Regions from separate parts of the Sinomonas halotolerans genome, predicted to be linked through region 1. Evidence: riboswitches for the same ligand, from Rfam matches in the RefSeq annotation. Region 1 holds a riboswitch; the other holds the start of a gene.
What was found. A riboswitch is a leader RNA that binds a small molecule or an ion and turns the genes downstream of it on or off. The one in region 1 is predicted to bind glycine.
Positions count from the first base shown of each region.

Region 2: it holds a riboswitch for glycine, as region 1 does, so the genes downstream of both, ABCQ75_RS05590 (methylenetetrahydrofolate reductase) here and gcvP (aminomethyl-transferring glycine dehydrogenase) in region 1, are expected to answer to the same signal.

Region 1 is NZ_JBDFRB010000001.1:479,691-484,849, reverse strand. It holds gene ABCQ75_RS02130 (Tex family protein) at 1-2,429, shown strand, start outside; gene ABCQ75_RS02125 (hypothetical protein) at 2,661-2,867, shown strand; glycine riboswitch at 3,023-3,121, shown strand; glycine riboswitch at 3,123-3,220, shown strand; gene gcvP (aminomethyl-transferring glycine dehydrogenase) at 3,261-5,159, shown strand, end outside.
Region 2 is NZ_JBDFRB010000003.1:315,587-320,745, reverse strand. It holds gene ABCQ75_RS05605 (Gfo/Idh/MocA family protein) at 1-656, shown strand, start outside; gene ABCQ75_RS05600 (sugar phosphate isomerase/epimerase family protein) at 700-1,704, shown strand; gene ABCQ75_RS05595 (TolB family protein) at 1,709-2,638, shown strand; gene ABCQ75_RS05590 (methylenetetrahydrofolate reductase) at 2,672-3,520, opposite strand; glycine riboswitch at 3,653-3,750, opposite strand; gene ABCQ75_RS05585 (TetR/AcrR family transcriptional regulator) at 3,917-4,591, shown strand; gene ABCQ75_RS05580 (LytR C-terminal domain-containing protein) at 4,616-5,159, opposite strand, start outside.

The DNA.
Region 1 (5,159 bases):
TCCAGGCATGGCAGGTGCGCGCCGCGGTCGAGCTCCTGGACGGCGGCGCCACGGTCCCGTTCATCGCCCGGTACCGCAAGGAGGCCACGGGAACGCTCGACGACGCCCAGCTGCGCACCCTCGAGGAGCGCCTCCGGTACCTGCGCGAGCTCGAGGAGCGCCGCCGCGCCGTCGTGCTCTCCATCGCGGAGCAGGGCGCCCTCACCGCCGAGCTGCACGCCGCCCTGCTCACCGCCGCGACCAAGGCCGAGCTCGAGGACCTGTACCTGCCGTACAAGTCCAAGCGGCGCACCCGCGCGCAGATCGCGCGGGAAGCGGGGCTCGAACCCCTCGCCGACGCGATCCTCGCCGACCCGGGCGCCGACCCCACCGCCCTGGCCGCGGGCTACCTCAACCCCGAGCACAGCATCACGGGGGCGCAGGAGGCCCTCGCGGGCGCCCGCGCGATCCTCACCGAGCGCGCCGGCCAGGACGCCGCGCTCGTCGCGTCCCTGCGCGAGCGGCTCTTCGCGGGAGGACGCCTGCGCTCCGCCGCCAAGGACGCGGGCCAGAAGACCGGGCCCGGCGGGGGTCCCGAGGGCAAGTACGCCGACTTCGCCGACTACGTCCAGCCCGTGGACTCCCTCCCCGGGCACCGCGTCCTCGCCCTCCTGCGCGGCGAGCGCGAGGGGGAGCTCTCCCTCGAGATCGCCGAGGCCGACCCGCGCGACGAGGCCGAGCTCGCCCAGGCCCGCGCCGGCTACGAGCGCGCCGTAGCACACGCCCTCGGGGTCCGGGCGGACCAGGGGACGCCCGCGGGCACGTGGCTCGCCCAGACCGTGAAGGTCGCGTGGCAGGGCCGGCTGCTCGCCAAGCTCGAATCCGACCTGCGCGCACGGCTCTTCGAAGCCGCCGAGGACGAGGCCGTGAGGGTGTTCGCGGCCAACCTGCGGGACGTCCTCCTCGCCGCCCCGGCCGGGAACCGCGCCGTCCTCGGGCTCGACCCCGGTCTCCGCACAGGCGTCAAGGTCGCCGTGGTGGACGGCACGGGAAAGGTCGTGGACACCGCGACCGTGTACCCGCACCAGCCGGCCAAGAAGTGGGACGAATCCCTCGCGGTGCTCGAGCGGCTCGCCCGGAAGCACGGCGTGGAGCTTGTAGCGGTGGGCAACGGGACCGCGAGCCGCGAGACGGACCGCCTCGCGGGCGAGCTCCTGACCCGGCTCGGGATGCCACGACGGGCCAAGGTCATCGTCTCCGAGGCGGGAGCCTCCGTGTACTCGGCCTCGGCCCTCGCCTCCGCCGAGCTCCCGGGCCTGGACGTCTCCCTCCGCGGCGCGGTCTCGATCGCGCGGCGCCTCCAGGACCCGCTCGCCGAGCTCGTCAAGATCGACCCGAAGTCGATCGGCGTGGGCCAGTACCAGCACGACGTGACCGCCGCCAAGCTCGAGCGGACCCTCGACGCAGTGGTCGAGGACTGCGTGAACGCGGTGGGCGTGGACGTCAACACGGCCTCTCCCGCGCTGCTCTCGCGCGTGGCCGGAGTGGGTCCGAACCTCTCCCGGAACATCGTCGAGTACCGCGACGAGCACGGCGCCTTCGCGAGCCGCTCCGAGCTCAAGAAGGTCCCGCGCCTGGGCGCGAAGGCGTTCGAGCAGTGCGCCGGATTCCTGCGCATCACGGGCGGGAAGCAGCCCCTCGATTCCTCCTCCGTCCACCCCGAGGCCTACGGCCTCGCCGGCCGCATCCTCGAGGCGGCAGGCGGTGCAAAGGAGCGGGTCGCGGCGCTGGACGCGGCCCAGTTCGTCGACGACCGCTTCGGCCTGCCCACGGTCCGGGACGTCATGGCCGAGCTCGCGCGCCCGGGCCGCGACCCGCGACCGGAGTTCGTCACCGCGGCGCTCGCCGAGGGCGTCGAGACCATCAACGACCTCAAGCCCGGCATGGTGCTCGAGGGCACGGTCTCCAACGTCGCCGCCTTCGGCGCCTTCGTCGACCTGGGCGTGCACCAGGACGGGCTCGTCCACGTCTCGGCGATGAGCACGAAGTTCGTCTCCGACCCCCGCGAGGTCGTCACATCGGGGCAGGTCGTCAAGGTCAAGGTCCTCGACGTCGACCCGGCCCGCAAGCGCATCTCGCTCACCCTCCGCCTCGATGACGAGCCCGGCGGCGGGCGGCCGGGAGCGGGCGGCGAGGCGCGCCGTCGTGCGTCCGACGCCGAACGGCGCCCGGGTGCCGAGCGCGAGGCCGACCAGCGGGCCGGCAAGCGCGGGGGCGGGCGTGGGGCCGGCCAGACGCGGTCCGGGGAGCCCCGCTCCGACCACCCCCGGTCTGGGCAGCCCCGGTCGGGGCAGGGCGGAGGCCAGGGCGCTGCGAAGGGCGGGCCGGGGAGCGGGGGCGCAGACACGGCGCTTGCGGACGCTCTGCGGCGGGCAGGCCTCGCGCGCTGATCGGCGTTGGCCCTGGGGCCACTGGGGTCATGTCCCCGCACGCGGACTCGACCCCGCAAGGCTGTGGAGCCGTGTCACGTCGCGGGGTCATGTCCCCTCCCGCCGCGGGCGGCGCGGGTGTGTCGGATCTCACGGCTCCGGGGCCCGGAATCCGGGGCGTTCCGCCCTCTCCGCCCCGTCAGAATTGACGGTGGGGCCACGAGATCCACGGCCCCGGAGCGAGTGGAGAGAATGTTCGAGTTCAACCTTCAGACGGCCGTCTTCTTCGGCACCGTAGCCCTCGGTGGGCTGCTCTTCTTCCTGTCAGTGGCGGCCCTCGCGGGCGCCACGCTGCTGCTCGGAGCCATCCGCGGCATGCGGCGCACACGCGGCGCCGCTCTCAGCCCTGACGGCGGCCTGCTCGGCCGCGGCAGCAGGAGCGTGTCCACGGCCGAGTGAGCGCCGGACGGGGCGGGGGAGTGGCGCAGGCCATTTGCCGACGTGACCTCCGGCATAGCACAATGGACTAGTGCCGCTATGAGCGGCGCCGCCCGGCTCAGGTCCGGGACCAGTTGGAGCACAGACCCAGCTGGGCCACAACTGAACATTGCCTCTGATCTGCGGCGGGAGAGTCCTGCGAGCATGAGCAAGCAGGCGCCGTAGGAGCAACACCTCCCCAGGAATCTCTCAGGCACCTGTACCGCTGCGGCAAGGCAACTCTGGAAAGCAGCCCCGCACCCAGCGGCGCTCACCGACGGTGCAAGCCGGGAACACCCGGCGGAATCTCTCAGGTCCCATACAGAGCGGGGAGGAACGAGAGTCAAAAGCCGCGCCACCCGGCCGGCCTGATTGATGGAGTTCCCCGTGACGGACCTTTCCCCCGCAGCATTCGTCGACCGGCACATCGGTGCCCGGCGCGATTCCGACATCAAGCACATGCTCGACACCGTCGGGTTCGACAGCGTCGAGGCGCTCGCCGAGACCGCCGTCCCGGACAGCATCAAGCAGGACAAGCCGCTCTCCCTCGGCCGCGCCCTGAGCGAGCCCGAGACCCTCGCGGCCCTCCGCGCCCTCGCGTCGAAGAACCGGCCCCGCGTCCAGATGATCGGACAGGGCTACTACGACACGGTGACGCCGCCCGTCATCCGCCGCAACATCGTCGAGGACCCCGCCTGGTACACGGCCTACACGCCCTACCAGCCGGAGATCTCCCAGGGCCGCCTCGAGGCCCTCCTGAACTTCCAGACCGCAGTCGAGGACCTCACGGGCCTCCCGATCGCGAACGCGTCCCTGCTCGACGAGGCCACCGCCGTGGCCGAGGCCGTGCTGCTCATGCGGCGGGCGAACAAGGACAAGGCCTCCAAGGATGGCAAGACCGTTCTTGACGCGGACCTGTTCCCGCAGTCCATCGCGATCGTCAAGGGCCGCGCCGAGGCCCTGGGCTTCGAGGTCGAGGTCGCCGACCTCTCCAACGGCCTCCCCGAGGGCCCCATCAACGGGATCGTCCTGCAGCAGCCCGGCGCCTCCGGCCTCGTCGCCGACGCCACCGGCCTCATCGCCGCTGCCAAGGAGCGCGGCGCCATGGTGACCGTCGCCGCCGACCTCCTGGCGCTGACCCTCATCAAGTCCCCGGGCGAGCAGGGCGCGGACATCGCCGTCGGCTCCGCCCAGCGCTTCGGCGTCCCGCTGTTCTACGGCGGCCCGCACGCGGCCTTCATGGCCGTCCACGCTGGCCTCGAGCGCCAGCTCCCCGGCCGCCTCGTGGGCGTCTCGAAGGACGACGCCGGACAGCCCGCCTACCGCCTCGCGCTCCAGACGCGCGAGCAGCACATCCGACGCGAGAAGGCCACGTCCAACATCTGCACGGCCCAGGCGCTCCTGGCCATCGTCGCGTCGATGTACGCCGTCTACCACGGCCCCGAGGGCCTCAAGGCGATCGCCCAGCGGACGCACCGCCACGCCGTCTCGCTCGCCGCGGCCCTCGCAGGCGCCGGGGTCGAGGTAGCACACACGAGCTTCTTCGACACCGTCACTGCCGTGGTCCCGGGCCGCGCGGCCGCCCTCGTGGAGAAGGCCGAGAAGCAGGGCATCAACCTGCGCCTCGTGGACGCCGACACCGTGGGCATCTCGTGCGACGAGACGACGACCTCCGAGCACGTCGCGACCGTCGCCTCGGTCTTCGGCGCCGGTGCCGCGGGCGACGGCGTCGACTCCCACCTCGGTGCCGAGGACGGCGCTGCGGGCTTCGGCCTCGCGGCGGAGGTCCACCGCTCGAGCCTCTACCTCCAGCACCCGGTGTTCCACACGCACCGCTCCGAGACCCAGATGCTGCGCTACCTCCGCAAGCTCTCGGACCGCGACCTCGCGCTCGACCGCACCATGATCCCGCTCGGCTCCTGCACCATGAAGCTCAACGCCACGGTCGAGATGGAGGCCATCACGTGGCCCGAGTTCGCCGGGATCCACCCGTTCGCCCCGGACACGCAGACCGAGGGCTGGCGGGAGCTCATCGCCGATCTCGAGGCCGATCTGGCCACGATCACCGGCTACGACCAGGTCTCGATCCAGCCGAACGCGGGCTCGCAGGGCGAGCTCGCCGGCCTCCTCGCGATCCGCGGCTACCACGCGTCCCGCGGGGAGTCCCAGCGCGACATCTGCCTCATCCCGGCCTCGGCGCACGGCACCAACGCGGCCTCCGCCGTCCTCGCGGGCATGAAGGTCGTCGTCGTCGCGACCGCCGCCGACGGCACG
Region 2 (5,159 bases), on a different contig from region 1:
AGGTCCGCGCGTCGTACCTGCAGGACTGGCTCGCGGACGAGGGGGCTCCCATGACCTGGCGGCTCCGCAAGGAGACGGCGGGTTCGGGCGCGCTCGGGGACATCGCCTCCCACGCGATCGACCAGGTGCAGTACCTCACCGGTGACACGGTCACCGAGGTCTCGGGCCGCCTCCACACCTTCGTGGCGCAGCGCCCCGGGCCCGGGGGTCCGGAGGAGGTGACGGTCGACGACGCCGCCTGGGCCACGCTGTCCCTCGCCTCCGGGGCGGTCGCCTCGGTGGAGGTCTCGCGCGTGGCCACCGGGCGGAAGAATTCGCTGCGGATCGAGGTCTACGGCTCCGAGGGGGCGCTCGCGTTCGACCTCGAGCGGCTCGGCGAGCTCGAGTTCCTCGATGCGACCGCACCTGCCGAGGAGCAGGGCTTCCGCCGGATCGTCGTCACCGAGCCGGGGCACCCGTACGCCGGCGCGTGGTGGCCGCAGGGGCACATGATCGGCTGGGAGCACACGTTCACCCACCAGATCCGGGACTTCCTCGAGGCCATCCGGGAGGGCTCCGCCCCGAGCCCGTCCTTCGAGGAGGGCCTCCAGGTCCAGCGCGTCCTCGGCGCGATCGAGGAATCCGCCGCCGCCAAGTCCAGCACCGTGCACCTCTGAGCCATTCCAGCAGTCTGACCCGTTCCCCGCAGAAAGGAACCCCATGCCCCGCCCCTTCACCCTGTTCACCGGCCAGTGGGCCGACCTCAAGCTCGAGGAGGTCGCCGAGCTCGCGGCCGGCTGGGGCTACGACGGCCTCGAGATCGCCGTCTCCGGCGAGCACCTCGACGCCGCCCGCTGGGACGACGGGGCGTACATCGCCGAGCGCCTCGGCATCCTCTCCCGGCACGGCCTCAAGCTCTTCGCCATCTCGAACCACCTCAAGGGCCAGGCCGTGTGCGACGACCCGATCGACTTCCGGCACCAGGCGATCGTGGGTTCCGCGGTTTGGGGCGACGGCGACCCCGAGGGCGTGCGCCAGCGTGCGGCCGAGGACCTCAAGGACACCGCCCGGCTCGCCCGCGCCCTCGGGGTGAAGACCGTCGTGGGCTTCACGGGCTCGAGCATCTGGCAGTACGTGGCCATGTTCCCGCCCGTCGGCGCGGACGTCATCGAGGCCGGCTTCCAAGACTTTGCCGACCGGTGGAACCCCATCCTGGACGTCTTCGACGAGTGCGGCGTCCGGTTCGCGCACGAGGTCCACCCGTCCGAGATCGCCTACGACTACTGGTCCACGCAGCGGGCGCTCGAGGCGATCGGGCACCGCGAGGCGTTCGGGCTCAACTGGGACCCCTCGCACATGGTGTGGCAGGGCCTGGACCCCGTCGCGTTCATCACCGACTTCGCGGACCGGATCTACCACGTGGACTGCAAGGACACCCGGATGCGGATGGGCAACGGCCGGGCCGGGATCCTCTCCTCGCACCTGTCCTGGGGCGACCCGCACCGCGGCTGGGACTTCGTCTCCGCCGGCCGCGGCGACGTTCCGTGGGAGGACTGCTTCCGCGCCCTGACCGCGATCGGCTACGACGGCCCGATCTCGGTCGAATGGGAGGACGCCGGCATGGACCGCCTCGTCGGCGCCCCGGAGGCACTCAAGGAGCTCAAGAAGTTCGACTTCGCCCCGAGCTCCCAGTCCTTCGACGCCGCCTTCAGCAACCAGTCCTGAACGCGTGGCAGCGCCAGCACCTGCCGAGGGTCCCCGGTGGGGCGGGACAGCTGCCCGTCCACGGCAGCTCCGCCGGGGCCAGCGGGCCCGGATCCGCATTTGGGACAGGGCATCCAGCAGTGTCCGGACTGTCTTCGAATCCCGCGAGCGCCTCTACGAGGCCCCGAACTGGACGCCCGACGGCCGCCTCGTGCTCAACGGCGACGGGCTCCTGTGGACGCTCCCCGTCGATGGATCGGGTCCGCCCCGGGAGATCCCTTCGCCGGGCATGCCCGGCGTCAACAACGATCACGTCCTCGCGCCGGACGGGGCCACGCTGTTCGCCTCGGCCGATGACGGGCACATCTGGGCGACCTCGCTCGGGGGCGGTCCCGCGCGGCGCGTGACCCGCGACGACAGGGCAATGCATTTCCTGCACGGCGTCAGCCCCGACGGGCAGAGGCTCGCCTATGTACGGCTCGAACCGGAGGGCGGGGACTGGTGGGCGTCCGCGACCATCCACACGGTCGACACGGATGGCGGCAACGACCTCGCCGTCACCACCCACCCCGGCCCGGCGGACGGGTGCGAGTGGACACCTGACGGAGAGTGGATCGTCTTCAACACCGAACAGTTCTCGGCACTGCCGGGGCACGCCCAACTGGCACGGGCGCGCCCCGACGGTTGCCAGCTCGAGCAGCTCACCCACGACGAGCGGGTGAACTGGTTCCCGCACGTCGCGCCGGACGGCAGTGTTGCGGTGTACCTCAGCTACGCACCGGGAACCCGCGGCCACCCCGCGGACCAGCCCGTGGAGCTCAGGCTCGTCCACGTCAGCGCATGCGACGAGCCCGTCACGCTCGTTGCCCTGTGGGGCGGGCAGGGGACGGTCAACGTCCCCAGCTGGGCGCCCGACTCCTCGGCCTTCGCGTTCATTGACTATCCCCTGGGATGAGGGCGCCCGCAGCGCCCTCCGCGTACAGCGCGCTCAGCCGAAGCTGTTGAAGGTGAAGAGGTGGATCCCGGCCAGGCCTGCCGGACTCGTCTCGAGGCTGCGCACGAGCCCCTCCGGCGAGTAGACCCCGCCGCTGCCCAGGAGGCGGCGGGCCAGGGGGCCCTTGCGGGTGATGAACGCCAGCGAGGGGCCCACGCCGATCTTCGCGGCCAGCGCGACGAGCCGCGCCCGTGGCACGGCGCCGGGGACGCCTGCCCAGACCGGGAGCCGGATGCCCTCGGCGCGCAGGAGCGCGGCGTAGTCCGTGATCGCGGCGGCGGAGAAGCACATCTGCGTGGCCACGCTGGCGGCGAGGTGCTGCTTGGCGAGAAGCGCATCCAGGAGTTCGGGCCCGCTGCGCTGAGGATGCCCTTCGGGATAGCCCGCCACCCCTGCGGCGAACGCGCCGCCGGAGAGGTCGGCGATGTCCTCCAGGAGCGAGGTGGAGTCGGCGTAGGGCCCCGCCGGCTGCGCGGCGTCGCCGCTGACGGCGAAAACCTCCGTGATCCCGGCGGACGCGAACTCGCGGAGCGCGCGCGCCAGCCGCGCCCTGTCCACGATGCTGCGCGCCGCGAGGTGCGGCACAACGCGATAGCCGAGGTCCGCGAGCCGGACCGAGGTTTCCGCGGTCGGCTCCATGCCGTGGTGCGGGAGGCACGTGACGGTGAGGGCCGAGCCCTCGGGGAGCGCGGCGGCGACCCGGGCGGCAATGCCCTCGGTGGGGACGATCTCCCGGCGCAGCGGAAGGGCTGGGGGGCCGGGATCGCGAACGGCCGGGCTGGCTGCGGGGGCCGGGCAGGACGGTGCCTGGCCTGCGGCGGGGGGAAGGGCATGCGCTGGCATGGAGGACTCCTCTTCTCTGGCCGGGCGAAGCCGGCGGGCGTCCTCCCCGCTCTGTCATGGACCTGAGAGTTTCCGCGGGAGGGTGGTCCGCTTGCACCGTCGGTGAGCCCGGAGGCTGCTTTCCAGAGGAGCCTCACCGCGGCGGTACATGGGCCTGAGAGATTCCTGGGGAGGATTTGCTCCTACGGCACCCGCTTGCTGCGCCGGCGGGATTCTCCCGCCGCGGATCATCGGCGTCTTCAGTTGTATGGCGGGCACGGCCGCACCCGATCAGTGTGTCGGGGCTCACCGACCGCTGTCAAAGGCCGCGCCATCGGCACGACATGCGCGCGCAGGAGCAGGCTTGATCACCCGCAACAAAGGGCTTTTGGTGACACACCGACGTAAAATGTAGACATGCCCCGCATCCAGGCCGAGTCGAACGCAGCCCAGCGCGCTCTCACGCAGCGTCGCATCCTGGACGCGTTCGGCGAGCTCCTGTTCACGCGCGGCCTCCCCGGGCTCACCATGACGGACGTGGCCCGGCAGGCCGGGGTGGGGCGCACTGCGGTCTACAACTACTACGCGGACATGGAGGAGCTGCTCATCGGCTACGCCCTCGCCGAGACGGGCCGGTTCCTCACGGACCTCAAGGCGGAGCTCGCGCGGCTCGAGAACCCGGTCGACCGGCTCGCCGTGTACATCCGTGCGCAGGTCGAGGACCTCTCCCGCCGCCACCTCCCCCCGGGACCCGCCATGCGCGCGGTGCTCTCGCCGTCGTCCTTCGCGAAGCTGGGCGACCACGTGGGCGAGCTGAACGACCTCCTGAAGGCCATCCTCACCGACGGGATGGCGCAGGGGTACCTGCCCGAGGGGGACGTCGAGGAGCTCGTCCAGCTGGTCCACGGCTCCCTCACCGCGAGCGCGGACCGCGGGCGCCGCGGGGCTCCAGGGCCTGGGGGCGGCCCGGAGGAGGCTGCGGAAGAGGCGGACGACGACGCCGGCGAGCGCCGCACGGACGCCACCGTGCGCTTCATCCAGCTGGGGGTCGGGGCGCGCTTCGGCGAGGACGGGCGGCCGCTGCGCGCCTGAGCGGGGCGCCGGGCCGGGCCGGCCTCAGCGGACGGGCGGGGTCGCCGTCGGGCTGGGAAGCTCGCAGTTGAGGGTGCCCGGGGTCTGGTCGACCACCTTGGGCGCGGCGAGCCCGGTGAACGCGGGGCCGAGCAGGAGGTCCACGGAGTCGTCGGCGCGCGGATCCCGCACGAACACGCTGCCCGGAACGTGCCGCTGAAGCGTGAACGCGGCAGCCTCCCCCGCGGACCCGGAACGCACCACGGCCGTGGCCGCGGTGGAGAACTTCTCGTTGTCCACGGCGAGGACCCTGAACCTGCGCTTCGCGAGCTCGTCCGCGACCTGCCTCGCGAGCCCCTCCCGGCCGGCGGCGTTGAGCACGTTGACGGTGGTCTGCTCGGGCGGGAGGTAGTCGTAGGTGCCGCTCGGGCATGCAGCGAGGCTCGGCGCGGTCGCGGGCTCGGGAAGCTTGATGTAGCCGGACAGGATCGCCCATGCGGCACCGGCCCCGAAGACCACGATCGCCACAAGCAGGGCGATCATGGCCCCGTGCAGTATCCGCCTTCGCATGCGGGGCACGTTCTCGGCC